Regions from separate parts of the Vibrio ziniensis genome, predicted to be linked through region 2. Evidence: predicted binding sites of a transcription regulator. Region 2 holds the regulator's gene; each other region holds the start of a gene.
What was found. The regulator CRP, encoded in region 2, controls carbon source genes, mostly activating them, when cyclic AMP is high. The targets are predictions, from matches to a motif close to TGTGANNNNNNTCACA.

Region 1: the regulator CRP is predicted to act here: its motif matches at 2,012-2,027, upstream of nagE (N-acetylglucosamine-specific PTS transporter subunit IIBC).
Region 3: the regulator CRP is predicted to act here: its motif matches at 1,917-1,932, upstream of deoD (purine-nucleoside phosphorylase).

The regions. Positions count from the first base shown of each region.
Region 1 is NZ_CP049331.1:902,141-906,431, reverse strand. Features, by position in the region: gene glnS (glutamine--tRNA ligase) at 1-68, opposite strand, end outside; gene nagE (N-acetylglucosamine-specific PTS transporter subunit IIBC) at 322-1,896, opposite strand; gene nagA (N-acetylglucosamine-6-phosphate deacetylase) at 2,376-3,512, shown strand; gene nagC (DNA-binding transcriptional regulator NagC) at 3,515-4,291, shown strand, end outside.
Region 2 is NZ_CP049331.1:285,653-289,943, reverse strand. Features, by position in the region: gene G5S32_RS01285 (hydrolase) at 1-265, shown strand, start outside; gene G5S32_RS01280 (YheU family protein) at 372-581, shown strand; gene G5S32_RS01275 (phosphoribulokinase) at 677-1,546, shown strand; gene crp (cAMP-activated global transcriptional regulator CRP) at 1,787-2,419, shown strand; gene G5S32_RS01265 (DUF1338 domain-containing protein) at 2,625-3,419, opposite strand; gene astD (succinylglutamate-semialdehyde dehydrogenase) at 3,555-4,291, opposite strand, start outside.
Region 3 is NZ_CP049332.1:364,955-369,245, reverse strand. Features, by position in the region: gene G5S32_RS16685 (IS1 family transposase) at 1-1,022, opposite strand, end outside; gene deoD (purine-nucleoside phosphorylase) at 1,091-1,801, opposite strand; gene G5S32_RS16675 (YbgA family protein) at 2,132-3,085, shown strand; gene G5S32_RS16670 (MerR family transcriptional regulator) at 3,075-3,881, shown strand; gene phrB (deoxyribodipyrimidine photo-lyase) at 3,878-4,291, shown strand, end outside.

The sequences.
Region 1 (4,291 bases), 620 kb from region 2:
CCATCCGCTAAATCTTTATCTATGATTTGGCGAATGAAGTTCGATGGACGAGCCTCAGCTTCACTCATCTATAGCACCTCAAAATAATTTAATACTGGCAGAAAGTTTTCCTGTCTGGGCCAACTTAGCCACAATTTACAGAAATATTGTTTTCAATGATCCACAATTCTGTGTCTTTTCACAATAAAAACTGCGGATTAATTGGGAAATAATCATTACTTCGCTTGTTCTGTAACCAAGCTCTTACAAAGCAAAAAGCCTTCGCACAAGGCGAAGGCTTTAATTTTACCTAAAAATGTCCGTTATTGAAGACAATGGCTCTTATGGTAGTTTTACGCCAGATAAGTCTTCAGTGGTACTGATTGCTTTCATCTCACCCGCAACGATTTCCGCTAGTGGGCCAAGGATTACTTGCAGGTTGTTTTCGCCTAGCTTAACAACACCTTTAGCTCCTAACTTTTTCAGTACAGCTTCGTCAGCAACTGAACGATCTTTCAGTGTTAGACGTAGACGTGTGATACAAGCATCGATAGTGGTTAGGTTCTCATGACCACCTAAAGCTTTAAGGTATTGACGAGCAAGTTCACCTTTATCAGCACTTGAGTTAGAAGGTACCACAACGGTTTCTTCATCATCTTCACGACCTGGCGACTTCAAGTTGAAAGTACGGATTGCGAATGTGAAGGTAAAGAAGTACAGAGCGAAGAACACTAGACCGATGATGAGTAGTGTTACAGGTTTAGTTGCTAGACCCCAGTTTAGAGCAAAGTCGATCAGACCAGCAGAGAAACCAAAGCCGTGCAGTGTACCAAACATGTTTGCAACAACTAGAGCAAGACCAGTGAACACAGCGTGCATTGCATATAGTGCAGGAGCTAGGAACACGAACATGAATTCTAGAGGTTCTGTAATACCGGTTAGGAATGAACAGAACGCTACAGAGAACAACGCACCACCGACTTGATGACGTTTCTCAGCTGGAGCTGCAAAGTACATTGCTAGAGCTGCACCAGGTAGACCGAACATCATGATTGGGAAGAAACCGTTCATGAATACACCAGCGCTCTTATCGCCACCGAAGAAACGGTGTAAGTCGCCAGACTTCATAGTTTCAGTCACTTCTTTCACAACTGCAGTGATTTCTGGGTTTACCGCATTTTGGAAGTTAAACGTGTGCTCTTGACCAACAACTAGAGCTTTAGCAATTGAAGGATCTACACAAAGTTTTTGTAGCGCAGGTAGCGCTTGACCAGCCGCTTGAGCACCTGTTACTACGATCTCTTGACACGTACCCATACCGAACCAGAAGTATGAGTTAAGAACGTGGTGTAAACCTACAGGGATTAGCGCACGGTTTAGAGTACCGTAAACAAATTGGCCTACCGAGCCTGAGGTTGATACTGCATGAGCAAGAGCATCAAGACCACCTTGGATGCTTGGCCATACAACACCAGAGATCGCACCTGCAACAAGTGCAAAAAGACCTGCCATAATAGGAACAAGACGCTTACCAGAGAAGAACGCTAACCATTCTGGAAGACGAGTAGCGTGAAAAGCGTTGTAAGCGTGGCCTGCGATAATACCAGCAAAGATACCACCGAAGAACGACATGTTGATTGAAGGATCAATTGTTTTTGCTGTTGCTGTAAGTACAAAGTACGCAACTGCACCAGCTAGACCAGCAGCACCAGAACCGTCTTTAGAAAGACCAATTGCAATGCCAAGGCCAAATAGAAGAGGTAGCTGTCCAAAGATTGCACCACCAGCTTCAGCCATAAATGGAATGTCTAGTAGGTCGCCCTGACCTAGACGTAATAAGATAGCTGCAACGGGTAGCGTTGCGATAGGTAACATCAATGCTTTACCTAACTTTTGCGCATATCCAAGAATATTCACCGTAAGTTCCCCCTATAGGATTTTATAAATATCGGCAAACTTATTTTAGTCGCCCAATTTAGTCATAGTCAGTGTATGACAATAATTTTGCTCCGCAAATTAAAAGCTCATCAATTGTGACCGTAATCACCTCAAATAGGCATAATTCAAGGTTTTTGCTAGCGAGATCATAAAACTTATTTTACAATATAAAAAAACATTAATTTATCGGTATTATGCGACTAATAACTAAGTGATGTAATCTCTTATATCAAAAGAGATTATACCGATAAAAAACCTATTTGCTGATTACATAAATGGGGCAAATATGGCACTTAATAATCAGCTGGGGGCTCCCTTTTGGTGACCGCTGAGCATAAAGATATTTCGCGATTTGATAAAAGTTAGTAAAGAGTGAGCCCATCACATACTCTTTAAAGGCAATATCTGTTTATCGCTCCTAAAATTATAGAATGTCTATCGACGAGGATTTGTTAATTATGTACGCACTAACTAACTGTAAGGTATTCACAGGCAGCGATATACTGACTGATCATGCTGTTATCATTAATGCTGATACAATTCATGCCATTATCCCTGAACACAATCTTCCGAGTGACATAGAGCGCAAAGATCTTAACGGTGCAAACCTGAGCCCGGGCTTTATTGATTTGCAGCTAAACGGCTGTGGCGGCGTAATGTTTAATGATGAAATTACAGCAGACACTATCCATACCATGCACCTAGCTAACCTGAAATCGGGTTGTACTAGCTTCTTACCAACGCTTATTACCTCTTCAGATGACAACATGCGCCAAGCCATTGCAGCAGAGCGCGAGTATCGCCTAAAGTACAGCAATCATTCACTAGGACTTCACTTAGAAGGCCCTTATCTGAACATTGAGAGAAAAGGCATCCACAGCGTAGACTTTATTCGCGAGTCAGATGAAGCCATGATCAATTTGATGTGTGAAAACAGTGATGTTATTACCAAAGTGACTCTGGCTCCTGAGAACAATAACCCACAACACATTGAGAAATTAGCCAAAGCAGGCATTGTTGTCTCTATTGGTCATACTAACGCAACATATCAGGAAGCTCGTAAAGGCTTTGAGTCCGGTATTACCTTCGCCACTCACTTGTTCAATGCAATGACACCAATGCAAGGTCGTGAACCTGGTGTTGTGGGCGCTATTTTTGACACACCAGAAGTTTACACTGGCATTATTGCCGACGGATTCCACGTTGATTACGCAAACATCCGTATTGCCCATAAGATCAAAGGTGAAAAGCTCGTATTAGTGACAGATGCCACAGCTCCTGCAGGTGCTGAGATGGATTACTTTATTTTTGTCGGTAAGAAAGTATATTACCAAGATGGCAAGTGTATCGATGAAAACGGCACACTTGGCGGCTCAGCCCTTACTATGATTGAAGCGGTTCAAAATACGGTTGAGCATGTCGGCATCGCTTTAGATGAAGCTCTAAGAATGGCTACTTTGTATCCAGCAAAAGCAATTAAGGTTGACCATAAATTAGGTCGTATTAAACAAGGCATGATTGCCAACCTGACTGTTTTTGACCGTGACTTCAATGTAAAAGCGACTGTGGTTAACGGACAATACGAGCATAAGTAATAATGAATGGCGGACAAATAGGTAACGTAGATCTAGTCAAGCAGCTAAATAGCGCTGCAGTATATCGATTAATAGACCAACAAGGTCCTATTTCTCGAATCCAGGTTGCCGATGTGAGTCAACTTGCTCCAGCAAGTGTGACAAAAATAACCCGCCAACTTTTAGAGCGCGGCCTTATAAAAGAGGTCGCCCAACAAGCTTCTACCGGTGGTCGGAGAGCAATCTCTCTGACCACTGAAGTCGATCCATTCCACTCAATCGCAGTGCGTTTAGGACGTGACTATATCCAATTCAGCCTGTTTAACTTAGGTGCCAAAGAGATTGCCTCTGATTTCCAAGAATTTCTCTATACCAGTCAGAGCGAACTCGTGGATGGTCTTTTGAGTCATCTTAAAAATTTCACAAATCAACATACATCATCAATAAGCCAACTTATTGCTATCGGCATCGCTTTACCAGGTTTGGTGAATCCAGAAACTGGTGTGGTTGAATACATGCCAAATGTCAAAATTAATGCTTTGCCTTTAGGTGAAATAATTAAAAACAATTTCCACGTAGAGTGCTTTGTGGGCAATGATGTAAGAGGAATGGCCCTAGCTGAGCACTATTTTGGTGTCAGCCAAGACTGTCAAGATTCGATATTGGTCAGTGTCCATCGAGGTACAGGCGCTGGCATCATAGTTAATGGACAAGTGTTCTTGGGGTATAATCGAAACGTAGGTGAAATTGGGCATATTCAAATTGATCCTTTAGGCGAACAATGCCAATGCGGCAATTTC
Region 2 (4,291 bases):
CTCACAAGACTATTATGAGAAGTGCTCTGGCATCAATAAGCTACAGCAAATCAAAGTCCCGACTCAGATCATTCATGCCAAAGATGACCCATTTATGAACGATGCTGTGATTCCCAAATTTATCCTGCCTGACAACATCGACTATCGTTTATTTGAGCAAGGTGGGCACGTCGGTTTCGTGTCCGGAAGTATTTTAAAACCAGAATTTTGGTTAGAAAAAGCATTACCTGCTTACTATGCAAGCTTAAAAGATATTGAAGTATGACCCTTCATCATGATCAATAAAGCGTTATAGCAGACCTGTAAATAAGTAATAAGCTAACGTACTCTTTATAGTCAGCAACAATACAATTTAGATTTACGAGTAAATTATGATCGTACCTTGGCAAGAAATTGCACCCGAAACGTTAGACAATCTCATCAGCGAGTTTGTGCTCAGAGAAGGGACTGATTACGGCGAAGTTGAGATCTCTTTGAAGCACAAAGTAGACCAAATAAAAGCCCTATTAAGGAGTGGTGAAGCGGTTATCGTTTATTCAGAGTTACACGAAAGTGTTGATATCAAAGTTACTAATCGATAATCAGTGACAACTGAAATTCCATGGTATAGTGGCTGCAGCTTGGGCGATGACAATGTTTCAGCGCCTTATCTTAGGATTTATGGACAAGGTTAGTCATGTCAGCAAAACACCCAATTATTGCCGTAACTGGTTCATCAGGTGCAGGCACTACTACAACGTCAGAAGCATTCCGCAAAATGTTCAATATGATGAGTGTCAAACCCGCTTGGGTTGAAGGTGATAGCTTTCACCGCTTCACTCGCCCTGAAATGGACATTGAAATTCGTAAAGCCCGTGAACAGGGTCGCCATATTAGTTATTTCGGCCCAGAAGCGAACGATTTTGCTACTTTAAGCGAATTTTTCCGCCAATACGGTAAAGCCGGAACAGGTCAAATTCGACGCTACTTGCATACCTTCGATGAAGCGGTTCCCTATAATCAAATGCCCGGTACGTTTACGCCTTGGCAAGACCTGCCAACCAATACCGATGTACTGTTCTATGAAGGTCTACACGGTGGCGTGGTAGACGGCGAAGTCAATGTAGCTCAGCACGTCGATTTCTTGATAGGCATGGTGCCCATTGTCAACCTTGAGTGGATTCAGAAATACGTTCGAGATACACGCGACAGAGGTCATTCTCGCGAAGCGGTCATGGATTCCATCGTTCGTTCAATGGACGACTATTTGAACTACATTACGCCGCAGTTTTCACGCACCCACATCAACTTCCAGCGAGTCCCCACTGTTGATACCTCTAACCCACTTAATGCCAAAGGTATCCCTAGTCTGGACGAAAGTTTTGTAGTCATTCGCCTACGAGGCATTAAAAATGTCGATTTCCCATATTTACTGGCAATGATAGATGGATCATTTATGTCTCGTCACAATACCATTGTTGTGCCAGGTGGAAAAATGAGTTTTGCTATGGAATTAATAGTAAGACCAATCCTACAACAACTCATTGAGACAGGGAAAATTGGCTAATCGAAACACTGTTTTAGAGTTTAGTTTCGATACCGTGACCATGTGCACATTTTTGCGTACAAAATCGCGGCAGTGACACGATTAAAATCAAGAAAAAGTTGCCGAAAAAGGATACTATTCTTAACCGAAACATAAGATAGCTTGCAGCGACCATAAAGTCCTCTTATTCTAGTAATCCTATTTTAAGCTTTGCTAAATATGGATAGCAGCAAGCGTACCCTGCAGAGGAAGTGAGATATTATGGTTCTAGGTAAACCTCAAACCGACCCAACATTAGAGTGGTTTCTTTCACATTGTCACATTCATAAGTACCCTTCAAAAAGCACGCTAATTCATGCGGGCGAGAAAGCAGAAACTTTGTACTACATTGTTAAAGGTTCTGTTGCGGTACTGATTAAAGATGAAGAAGGAAAGGAAATGATCCTTTCTTACCTAAACCAAGGTGATTTCATCGGTGAACTTGGCTTGTTTGAAGAAGGTCAAGAGCGTACAGCATGGGTTCGTGCTAAGTCTCCATGTGAAGTTGCGGAAATTTCATTTAAGAAATTCCGTCAGCTTATCCAAGTAAACCCAGATATTTTGATGCGTCTTTCAGGTCAGATGGCTCGCCGTCTACAAGTAACAAGCCAGAAAGTTGGTGACCTTGCGTTCCTAGACGTAACAGGCCGTATTGCTCAGACGCTACTTAACCTAGCGAAACAACCTGATGCAATGACTCACCCAGACGGTATGCAGATCAAGATTACTCGTCAAGAGATCGGCCAAATCGTTGGCTGTTCACGTGAGACAGTTGGTCGAATTCTGAAGATGCTTGAAGAGCAGAACCTAATTTCAGCTCACGGTAAGACTATCGTTGTCTACGGAACTCGCTAATAGTTAACGCTATTACAAAAATTCAAAAGCCACCCTTGCGGTGGCTTTTTTATTCTGCCTTTTTCTACTGTCTCTCAGTCACAGGTCTCTATACCATTCTGGAAAATTTCTTGATCAGTGAATGGGCGTCGATGCTCAATCTGATCATTTTTATCTAGAATGGTATTACTCTTCTCCTTTCGAAATGGAGGAAAATTATCCAGTTCTATTTACTATCGGTACTTTCAAAAATCTTATCTGCAGATGCCGCAACAAAGCCTGTATAAAGCTCTCCATTCGCCATTGGATAACGCTTAGCAAACTCGTAGAAACCACCAGGAACCGTTTCAGTGCTGTCACTGAAGGTTACGGATACCTTATCTGCCATGGTTGAAGACTGCTCAAGTAGAACCTCAGGAGTTCCTTTGACTTCACCGCCAGACTCATTGATGGTGAAGCCAGCATTGCGCAGATGATCATTCACCTGTTTCACTTCAGTAAATGCCTTGAGCTGATTAACGTTAACCGTGAAGTGATTCGCACCATAGCCATGAGCCGCTAACCAAGAGGCGTATTCACTCTCTTGCGCTAGCACTTGATAATCAGCAAAGCTAATATCCCATAAGCGACCACCGTAAAGGAATGCATCGCCTTCGAGCTTTGTTACATCTACCTTCGCAACCAATTTGGCAACAATCTCTTGTAACTGTGGTGAACACTCTTCTACTTTCAGCTCACTGATAAATACTTTTGGCTGAAGCGGATCTGGATGCTCATAGTGTTTAGCGACCAGCTTTTTGCTTTCAAAAACATAGTCACCAACCGCTTTATAGCCGAGAGCTAAGAAAGGCTTTGCTAACGTTTCTAGACCAAGAGGCGCAACATTGAAGGTTCGTAGTGCAATATGGTCATTGATTAGCGCTTCATCTTCTTCTAGCAAGCTATGAACTTTATCGGCTGAAGGACAAAGGCGAGTAATGTAGTCATTCCACAGTGATTGAAACAGAACTTCTGGCGTCATAGTGCCTCCTTGGCTGCATGAACACGACGTATTGGATTGGAAAAAGCTTATTTAAGCCAAGTACTATTAAGTGATTATTTATTCTGACGTTATTAGTAAACAGGCTTCACCTTTCGTGAAGCCTGAATAATTTTGTTATAGCTCTACACCTGGGCTTAGTGTCGCAGGAAGCTCGGTTGCAGAACCTTCCATTGACGCCATTGGGTATGCACAATAATCCGCTGCGTAGAATGCGCTTGGACGTAGGTTACCTGAAGCCCCAGGGCCACCAAATGGAGCATCGCCACTCGCACCTGTTAGCTGACGGTTGCGGTTAACGATACCTGCACGAATGTGGTCTACGAAGTATTCCCACTCGGCATCGTCGGTAGTCACAAGACCAGCAGACAGACCAAAACGAGTATCGTTCGCCAGTTCTACTGCTTGCTCTAGTGTTTCGTAACGCACCAATTGCAGTAATGGGCCGAAGTATTCTTCGTCAGGTAGTTGGGCGATTGGCGTAACATCAATGATGCCCGGTGATACAAAAGCAGCACCTTTACTTTGCGCTTCAACAAGGCTCTTACCGCCCAGAGATTGAAGGTGAGCTTGTGCATTCAAAATAAAGTCTGCCGCCGCTTTAGAGATTTGTGGACCCATGAACGGTGCTGGCTCAGCAAATGGTTGATCCATACGAAGCTTCTTCGTTGCTTCTACTAAGCGAGCAACCAACTCATCACCTTTCGCCCCCACAGGGATGTATAGACGACGTGCACAAGTACAACGTTGACCGGCACTGATAAATGCAGATTGTATGATTGTATAAACCGTCGCGCTTAGGTCACCAAACTGTTCAGAAATCACCATTGGGTTATTGCCGCCCATTTCGAGAG
Region 3 (4,291 bases), on a different replicon from region 2:
GCCGAGCGCAGAATCGGATCCTGAGGCATAAAGATAGAGACATGCTTATCAATGTCGCACATATCCAACACGTGTAGATAGTGAGCATACGACGTGTATGGCGGACGAATCAAGGCACCTTTAGAAGGGTAGTTAAAGGTGGATAAATTCCCCATTGGGTCTTCAACGTTACCGCGAGCAAGAATGGTCTGATATTGCTGATCAATTCTTTCTCTTAATATGGGGGAAGGTGGTGGTTGAGGTACGTTCGCTTCTGAAGAATGTTCTCTTGAAACGAATCTCGCCGGAAATTCATAAGGGTTGTGATCAACAGAACCTACAGGCTCTTCTTTGGTTGAGTAGTTAACATGCTGACAGAGGATATAGCCGGTGTTTGCATCACCAGTGGCAATCCAAAGCACACCATTGCTGCTTTTAGGTTGCAACGGCATGTAGTGCGAAGAGAATTGGAAACTTTTCGCATGGTTTACCCAACGAGCGTCAATCATCGCCAACTTTCTACGACAGCGACTCGCAATGTGGTCGATGTGGTCATAAAAGGTTTTGGGATTGATATTGAGTTTGCGACAAATTTCTCGTACCGAATAACCCATGAAAAGTAATCCGAATAAGGTTTCTTGGAATAATAATTTCTTATTAGATCCAGACCATTTATCGACAAAGGTAGAGTGACAAGATTTGCAGCGATAACGTTGACGATCGCCGCTATAGCCAAAGGCATGATAAAGATGTTTGTGAATATGGACGGAAAGCCCAGCGTTTTCACATTCGAGATTACGACAAGCCGGTAAGCCGTCGCTATGAAGTTGACGTAAACGAACCAGTTCGTTTAAGACTTCTTTATTGTTAAGTAAGGGGGGGAAAGCACCGCACTCACGACAAACCATCGTTGGACGCTTAGGATTTGCACGTTGCAAAACATACCGTTCTGCATCGCTCAAACCAAAGTTGTCACACGCCAATGTTTTACAAAAGTTGAGCTGCAAGCCATCAGCGTCCGCAGGTAATTGGTCGGTCGACACGATCTCCCCCTCGGGAATATTGGGGGTTACCAAGCGCGCTACTCGGCAACCTTTTGATAAATGTGAAATTACATCTTGATAGCAGTTTCAAGTGCCACTTGCATCATTTCGTGGAAAGATTTTTGACGGTCTTCAGCGCTGAGTTTCTCGCCGCGTAGGATATGGTCAGAAACCGTTAGGATGGTCAGTGCACGAGCGCCTAAATCGGCAGCCACACCGTAGATACCCGCAGCTTCCATATCCACACCTAGGATGCCAAGTTTTTTCATTTTTTCGAAGATTTCTGGCTCTGGAGTGTAGAACAGGTCAGCAGAGAAAATGTTACCTACTTTTACATCTACTTTTTGCGCACGAGCCTGAGCTACCGCTGTTTCTAGTAGATCGAAGTCAGCGATAGCTGCGAAGTCGTGGTTGCTAAAACGAATGCGGTTAACTTTAGAGTCCGTTGATGCGCCCATACCGATAACAACGTCCATCAGTTTTACGTCGTCACGTACTGCACCACAGCTACCTACACGAATGACGTTTTTCACACCATATTCAGCAATCAGTTCGTGAACGTAGATACAGCATGAAGGGATACCCATGCCGTGACCCATTACAGAAACTTTTTTGCCTTTGTATGTACCTGTGTAACCGAACATATTACGTACGTCACACACTTGCTTCACGTCTTCAAGGTAAGTATCTGCGATGAATTTTGCACGAAGCGGGTCACCAGGCATCAGAACTGTTTCAGCGAAATCATCAGGTTGCGCGTTAATGTGTGGGGTTGCCATCATTGTTCTCCAAAAATGTTCAGTCAATTAAACAGCATTGCATATCAAATTACTATTTCTGTTGACTTAGGATTTGTCTGTTGAGGCAATACTAATGAGTAATAATAAGGTTTCTTGAGATTTTTGTCACAAAAAAGGCGATCGGATTACTTAGGTGGATATTTAATAACGATTTATGTTGAAAGTGATAAAGCAATCGATTTGGGAAAATGTTGGCATAATTTGTACGAAATTTAAAATTGTATAACTAGTCTTGGATATGCTATAAATTATACAAAGTTTATTTTTGTATAATATTAATTATTGGTCTGGGAGTTGAGGGGGGCTAATATGGCTCAGTCACCTATCTTATTGGGCATTAGTGCATGTGTTCTGGGACAAAAAGTGCGTTTTGATTCTGGACATAAAGCCAGTCAGTTTGTGATTAAAGAACTTTTGCCATACTTTGAGTTTGTTCCAGTCTGCCCTGAAGTTGGAATGGGATTACCCGTACCACGACCACCAATTCGCTTAGTTTCAAATGAAGAGCGTATAGCTCTGGTTGAAACAAAGGATCCTTCAAAAGATCACACCGCAGGCTTGTTACAGTATTCAGAGCAAAAAATAGATCAGCTCATGCAGCAGCCGTTGTGTGGTTATATTGTTTGTGCCAAGTCTCCTTCTTGTGGCATGGAAAAAGTTAAGGTCTACAAATCCCACGAAGCTGAGAAAAGTGGTATTGGCCTTTACACTCAGAAGTTAATGGAAAAAATGCCATGGCTTCCTATTGAGGAAGATGGAAGGCTCAATGACGCTGTTTTGAAAGAAAACTTTATTACTCGCGTCTATTGCTTGCATGATTTTTACCAGACTCTTGGTCAGGAAGCGACCGCAGGTAAAGTTGTGGCCTTTCATTCCCGTTACAAACTCACTTTGATGGCGCACCACCCACTTTCTTATCGAGAACTGGGAAGACTAGTGGCCAATGTGACAAACTACACCACTGATGAGTTTATAGAACTTTACCGGTTGGGGCTTATGCAAGCTTTGAAAATAAGGGCGAGCAGAAAAAATCACACCAATGTGTTGATGCACCTTCAAGGCTATTTTAAGCGTTCGCTCGATAAGTCTCAGAAAAAAGAGCTGACAGAAATTATTCATGATTATAGAAAGGGCATTTTGCCACTTTTGGCGCCGATAACCATTATCAAACATTATTTGTCCTTGTATCCAGATGCGTACCTCATCCAACAACGTTATCTGGATCCCTATCCACAGGAGTTGAAGTTACGCTATGGCTTATGAACAAAAGCTATACGCTATTCGTGAAGTAGCAGAATTAACCGGAGTTAAGCCCGTCACATTGCGTGCTTGGCAGCGACGTTACAACCTGGTTCAGCCGCAAAGAACCGAAAAAGGTCACCGTCTGTTTAATCAAGAAAACATCGACAGCATTAAAGAAATTCAGGGCTGGTTAGCTAAAGGCGTTTCCATTGGTAAAGTGAGTGAGCTGCTCAAAGGCGGTGTTGCTTCAGATGAATTCCAGGAAGATGCGCGTTTACAACTTGAAGAGTGTGAACAGCTGCTGACTGCTCTGTCACAGCTTAATCGTGGTAAGTCTGAAAATCTGATTGCTACCGTAATGAAAGAATATCCGCTGGATATTGTTGAAACTCAATTTGTATTTCCAGTGATTGATGCCTTAGAGCGAGTGAAAGGACCTTGGCGATCATTACAAAAAGGACTGTTTCAATCTCTGATGATCAATAAGCTTTCATCCATACTCGAAGCAGAGAATAAAGCTGCTCACAAAGGTAAGTGCCTCTGTGTTAGTTATGACCCTGTAGGCAGTTTGCTTGCTTGGTTATGGGCTGTGACTTGGTCAGAAAAGGGATACAACGTGACTTTCCTAGACGGGGTAGATGATGTTTCTGGTCTTGTTGGGCATGAAGCAATTGATGCCTACAGCACATTAGCTTTGTTCTCTCACAAGTCACTTCCTGACTCTCAGATGAATGCGATTAGTAAACTACGAAATCATTTTAACGATCAATGCTATTTATCTGATGTTCTCAATACGTTAAGCGGATTGAGCTCGTGAAGCTGGTTTGGTTGCGCCGAGATTTAAGATCGGTTGATAACACGGCTCTTAACAATGCGATTGCAAGCGGAGAACCCGTTACTGCAGTTTTCATTGCAACACCAGAGCAGTGGCAACAGCATCATATGGCACCTCGTCAGGCTGATCTGATCTATCGCCGCCTTGATGAACTTCAAAAGGAGCTTCAGGCTCTAAACATACCTCTGCTTTATTCTGAAGTTTCCGACTTTGCGCATTCTGCACAGCGAATTTCCGAGATAGCGAAGCTGTTCAGTGCAAGTGAAGTGTTGGTTAATCAAGAATATGAAGTGAATGAGCAGAAACGAGATAAGCTGGCTCAAATCGCTTTGGCTGAGCAAGGTATTGATTGGTTATCTCTACACGACAAATGCATTGTTCCCGCGGGCAGT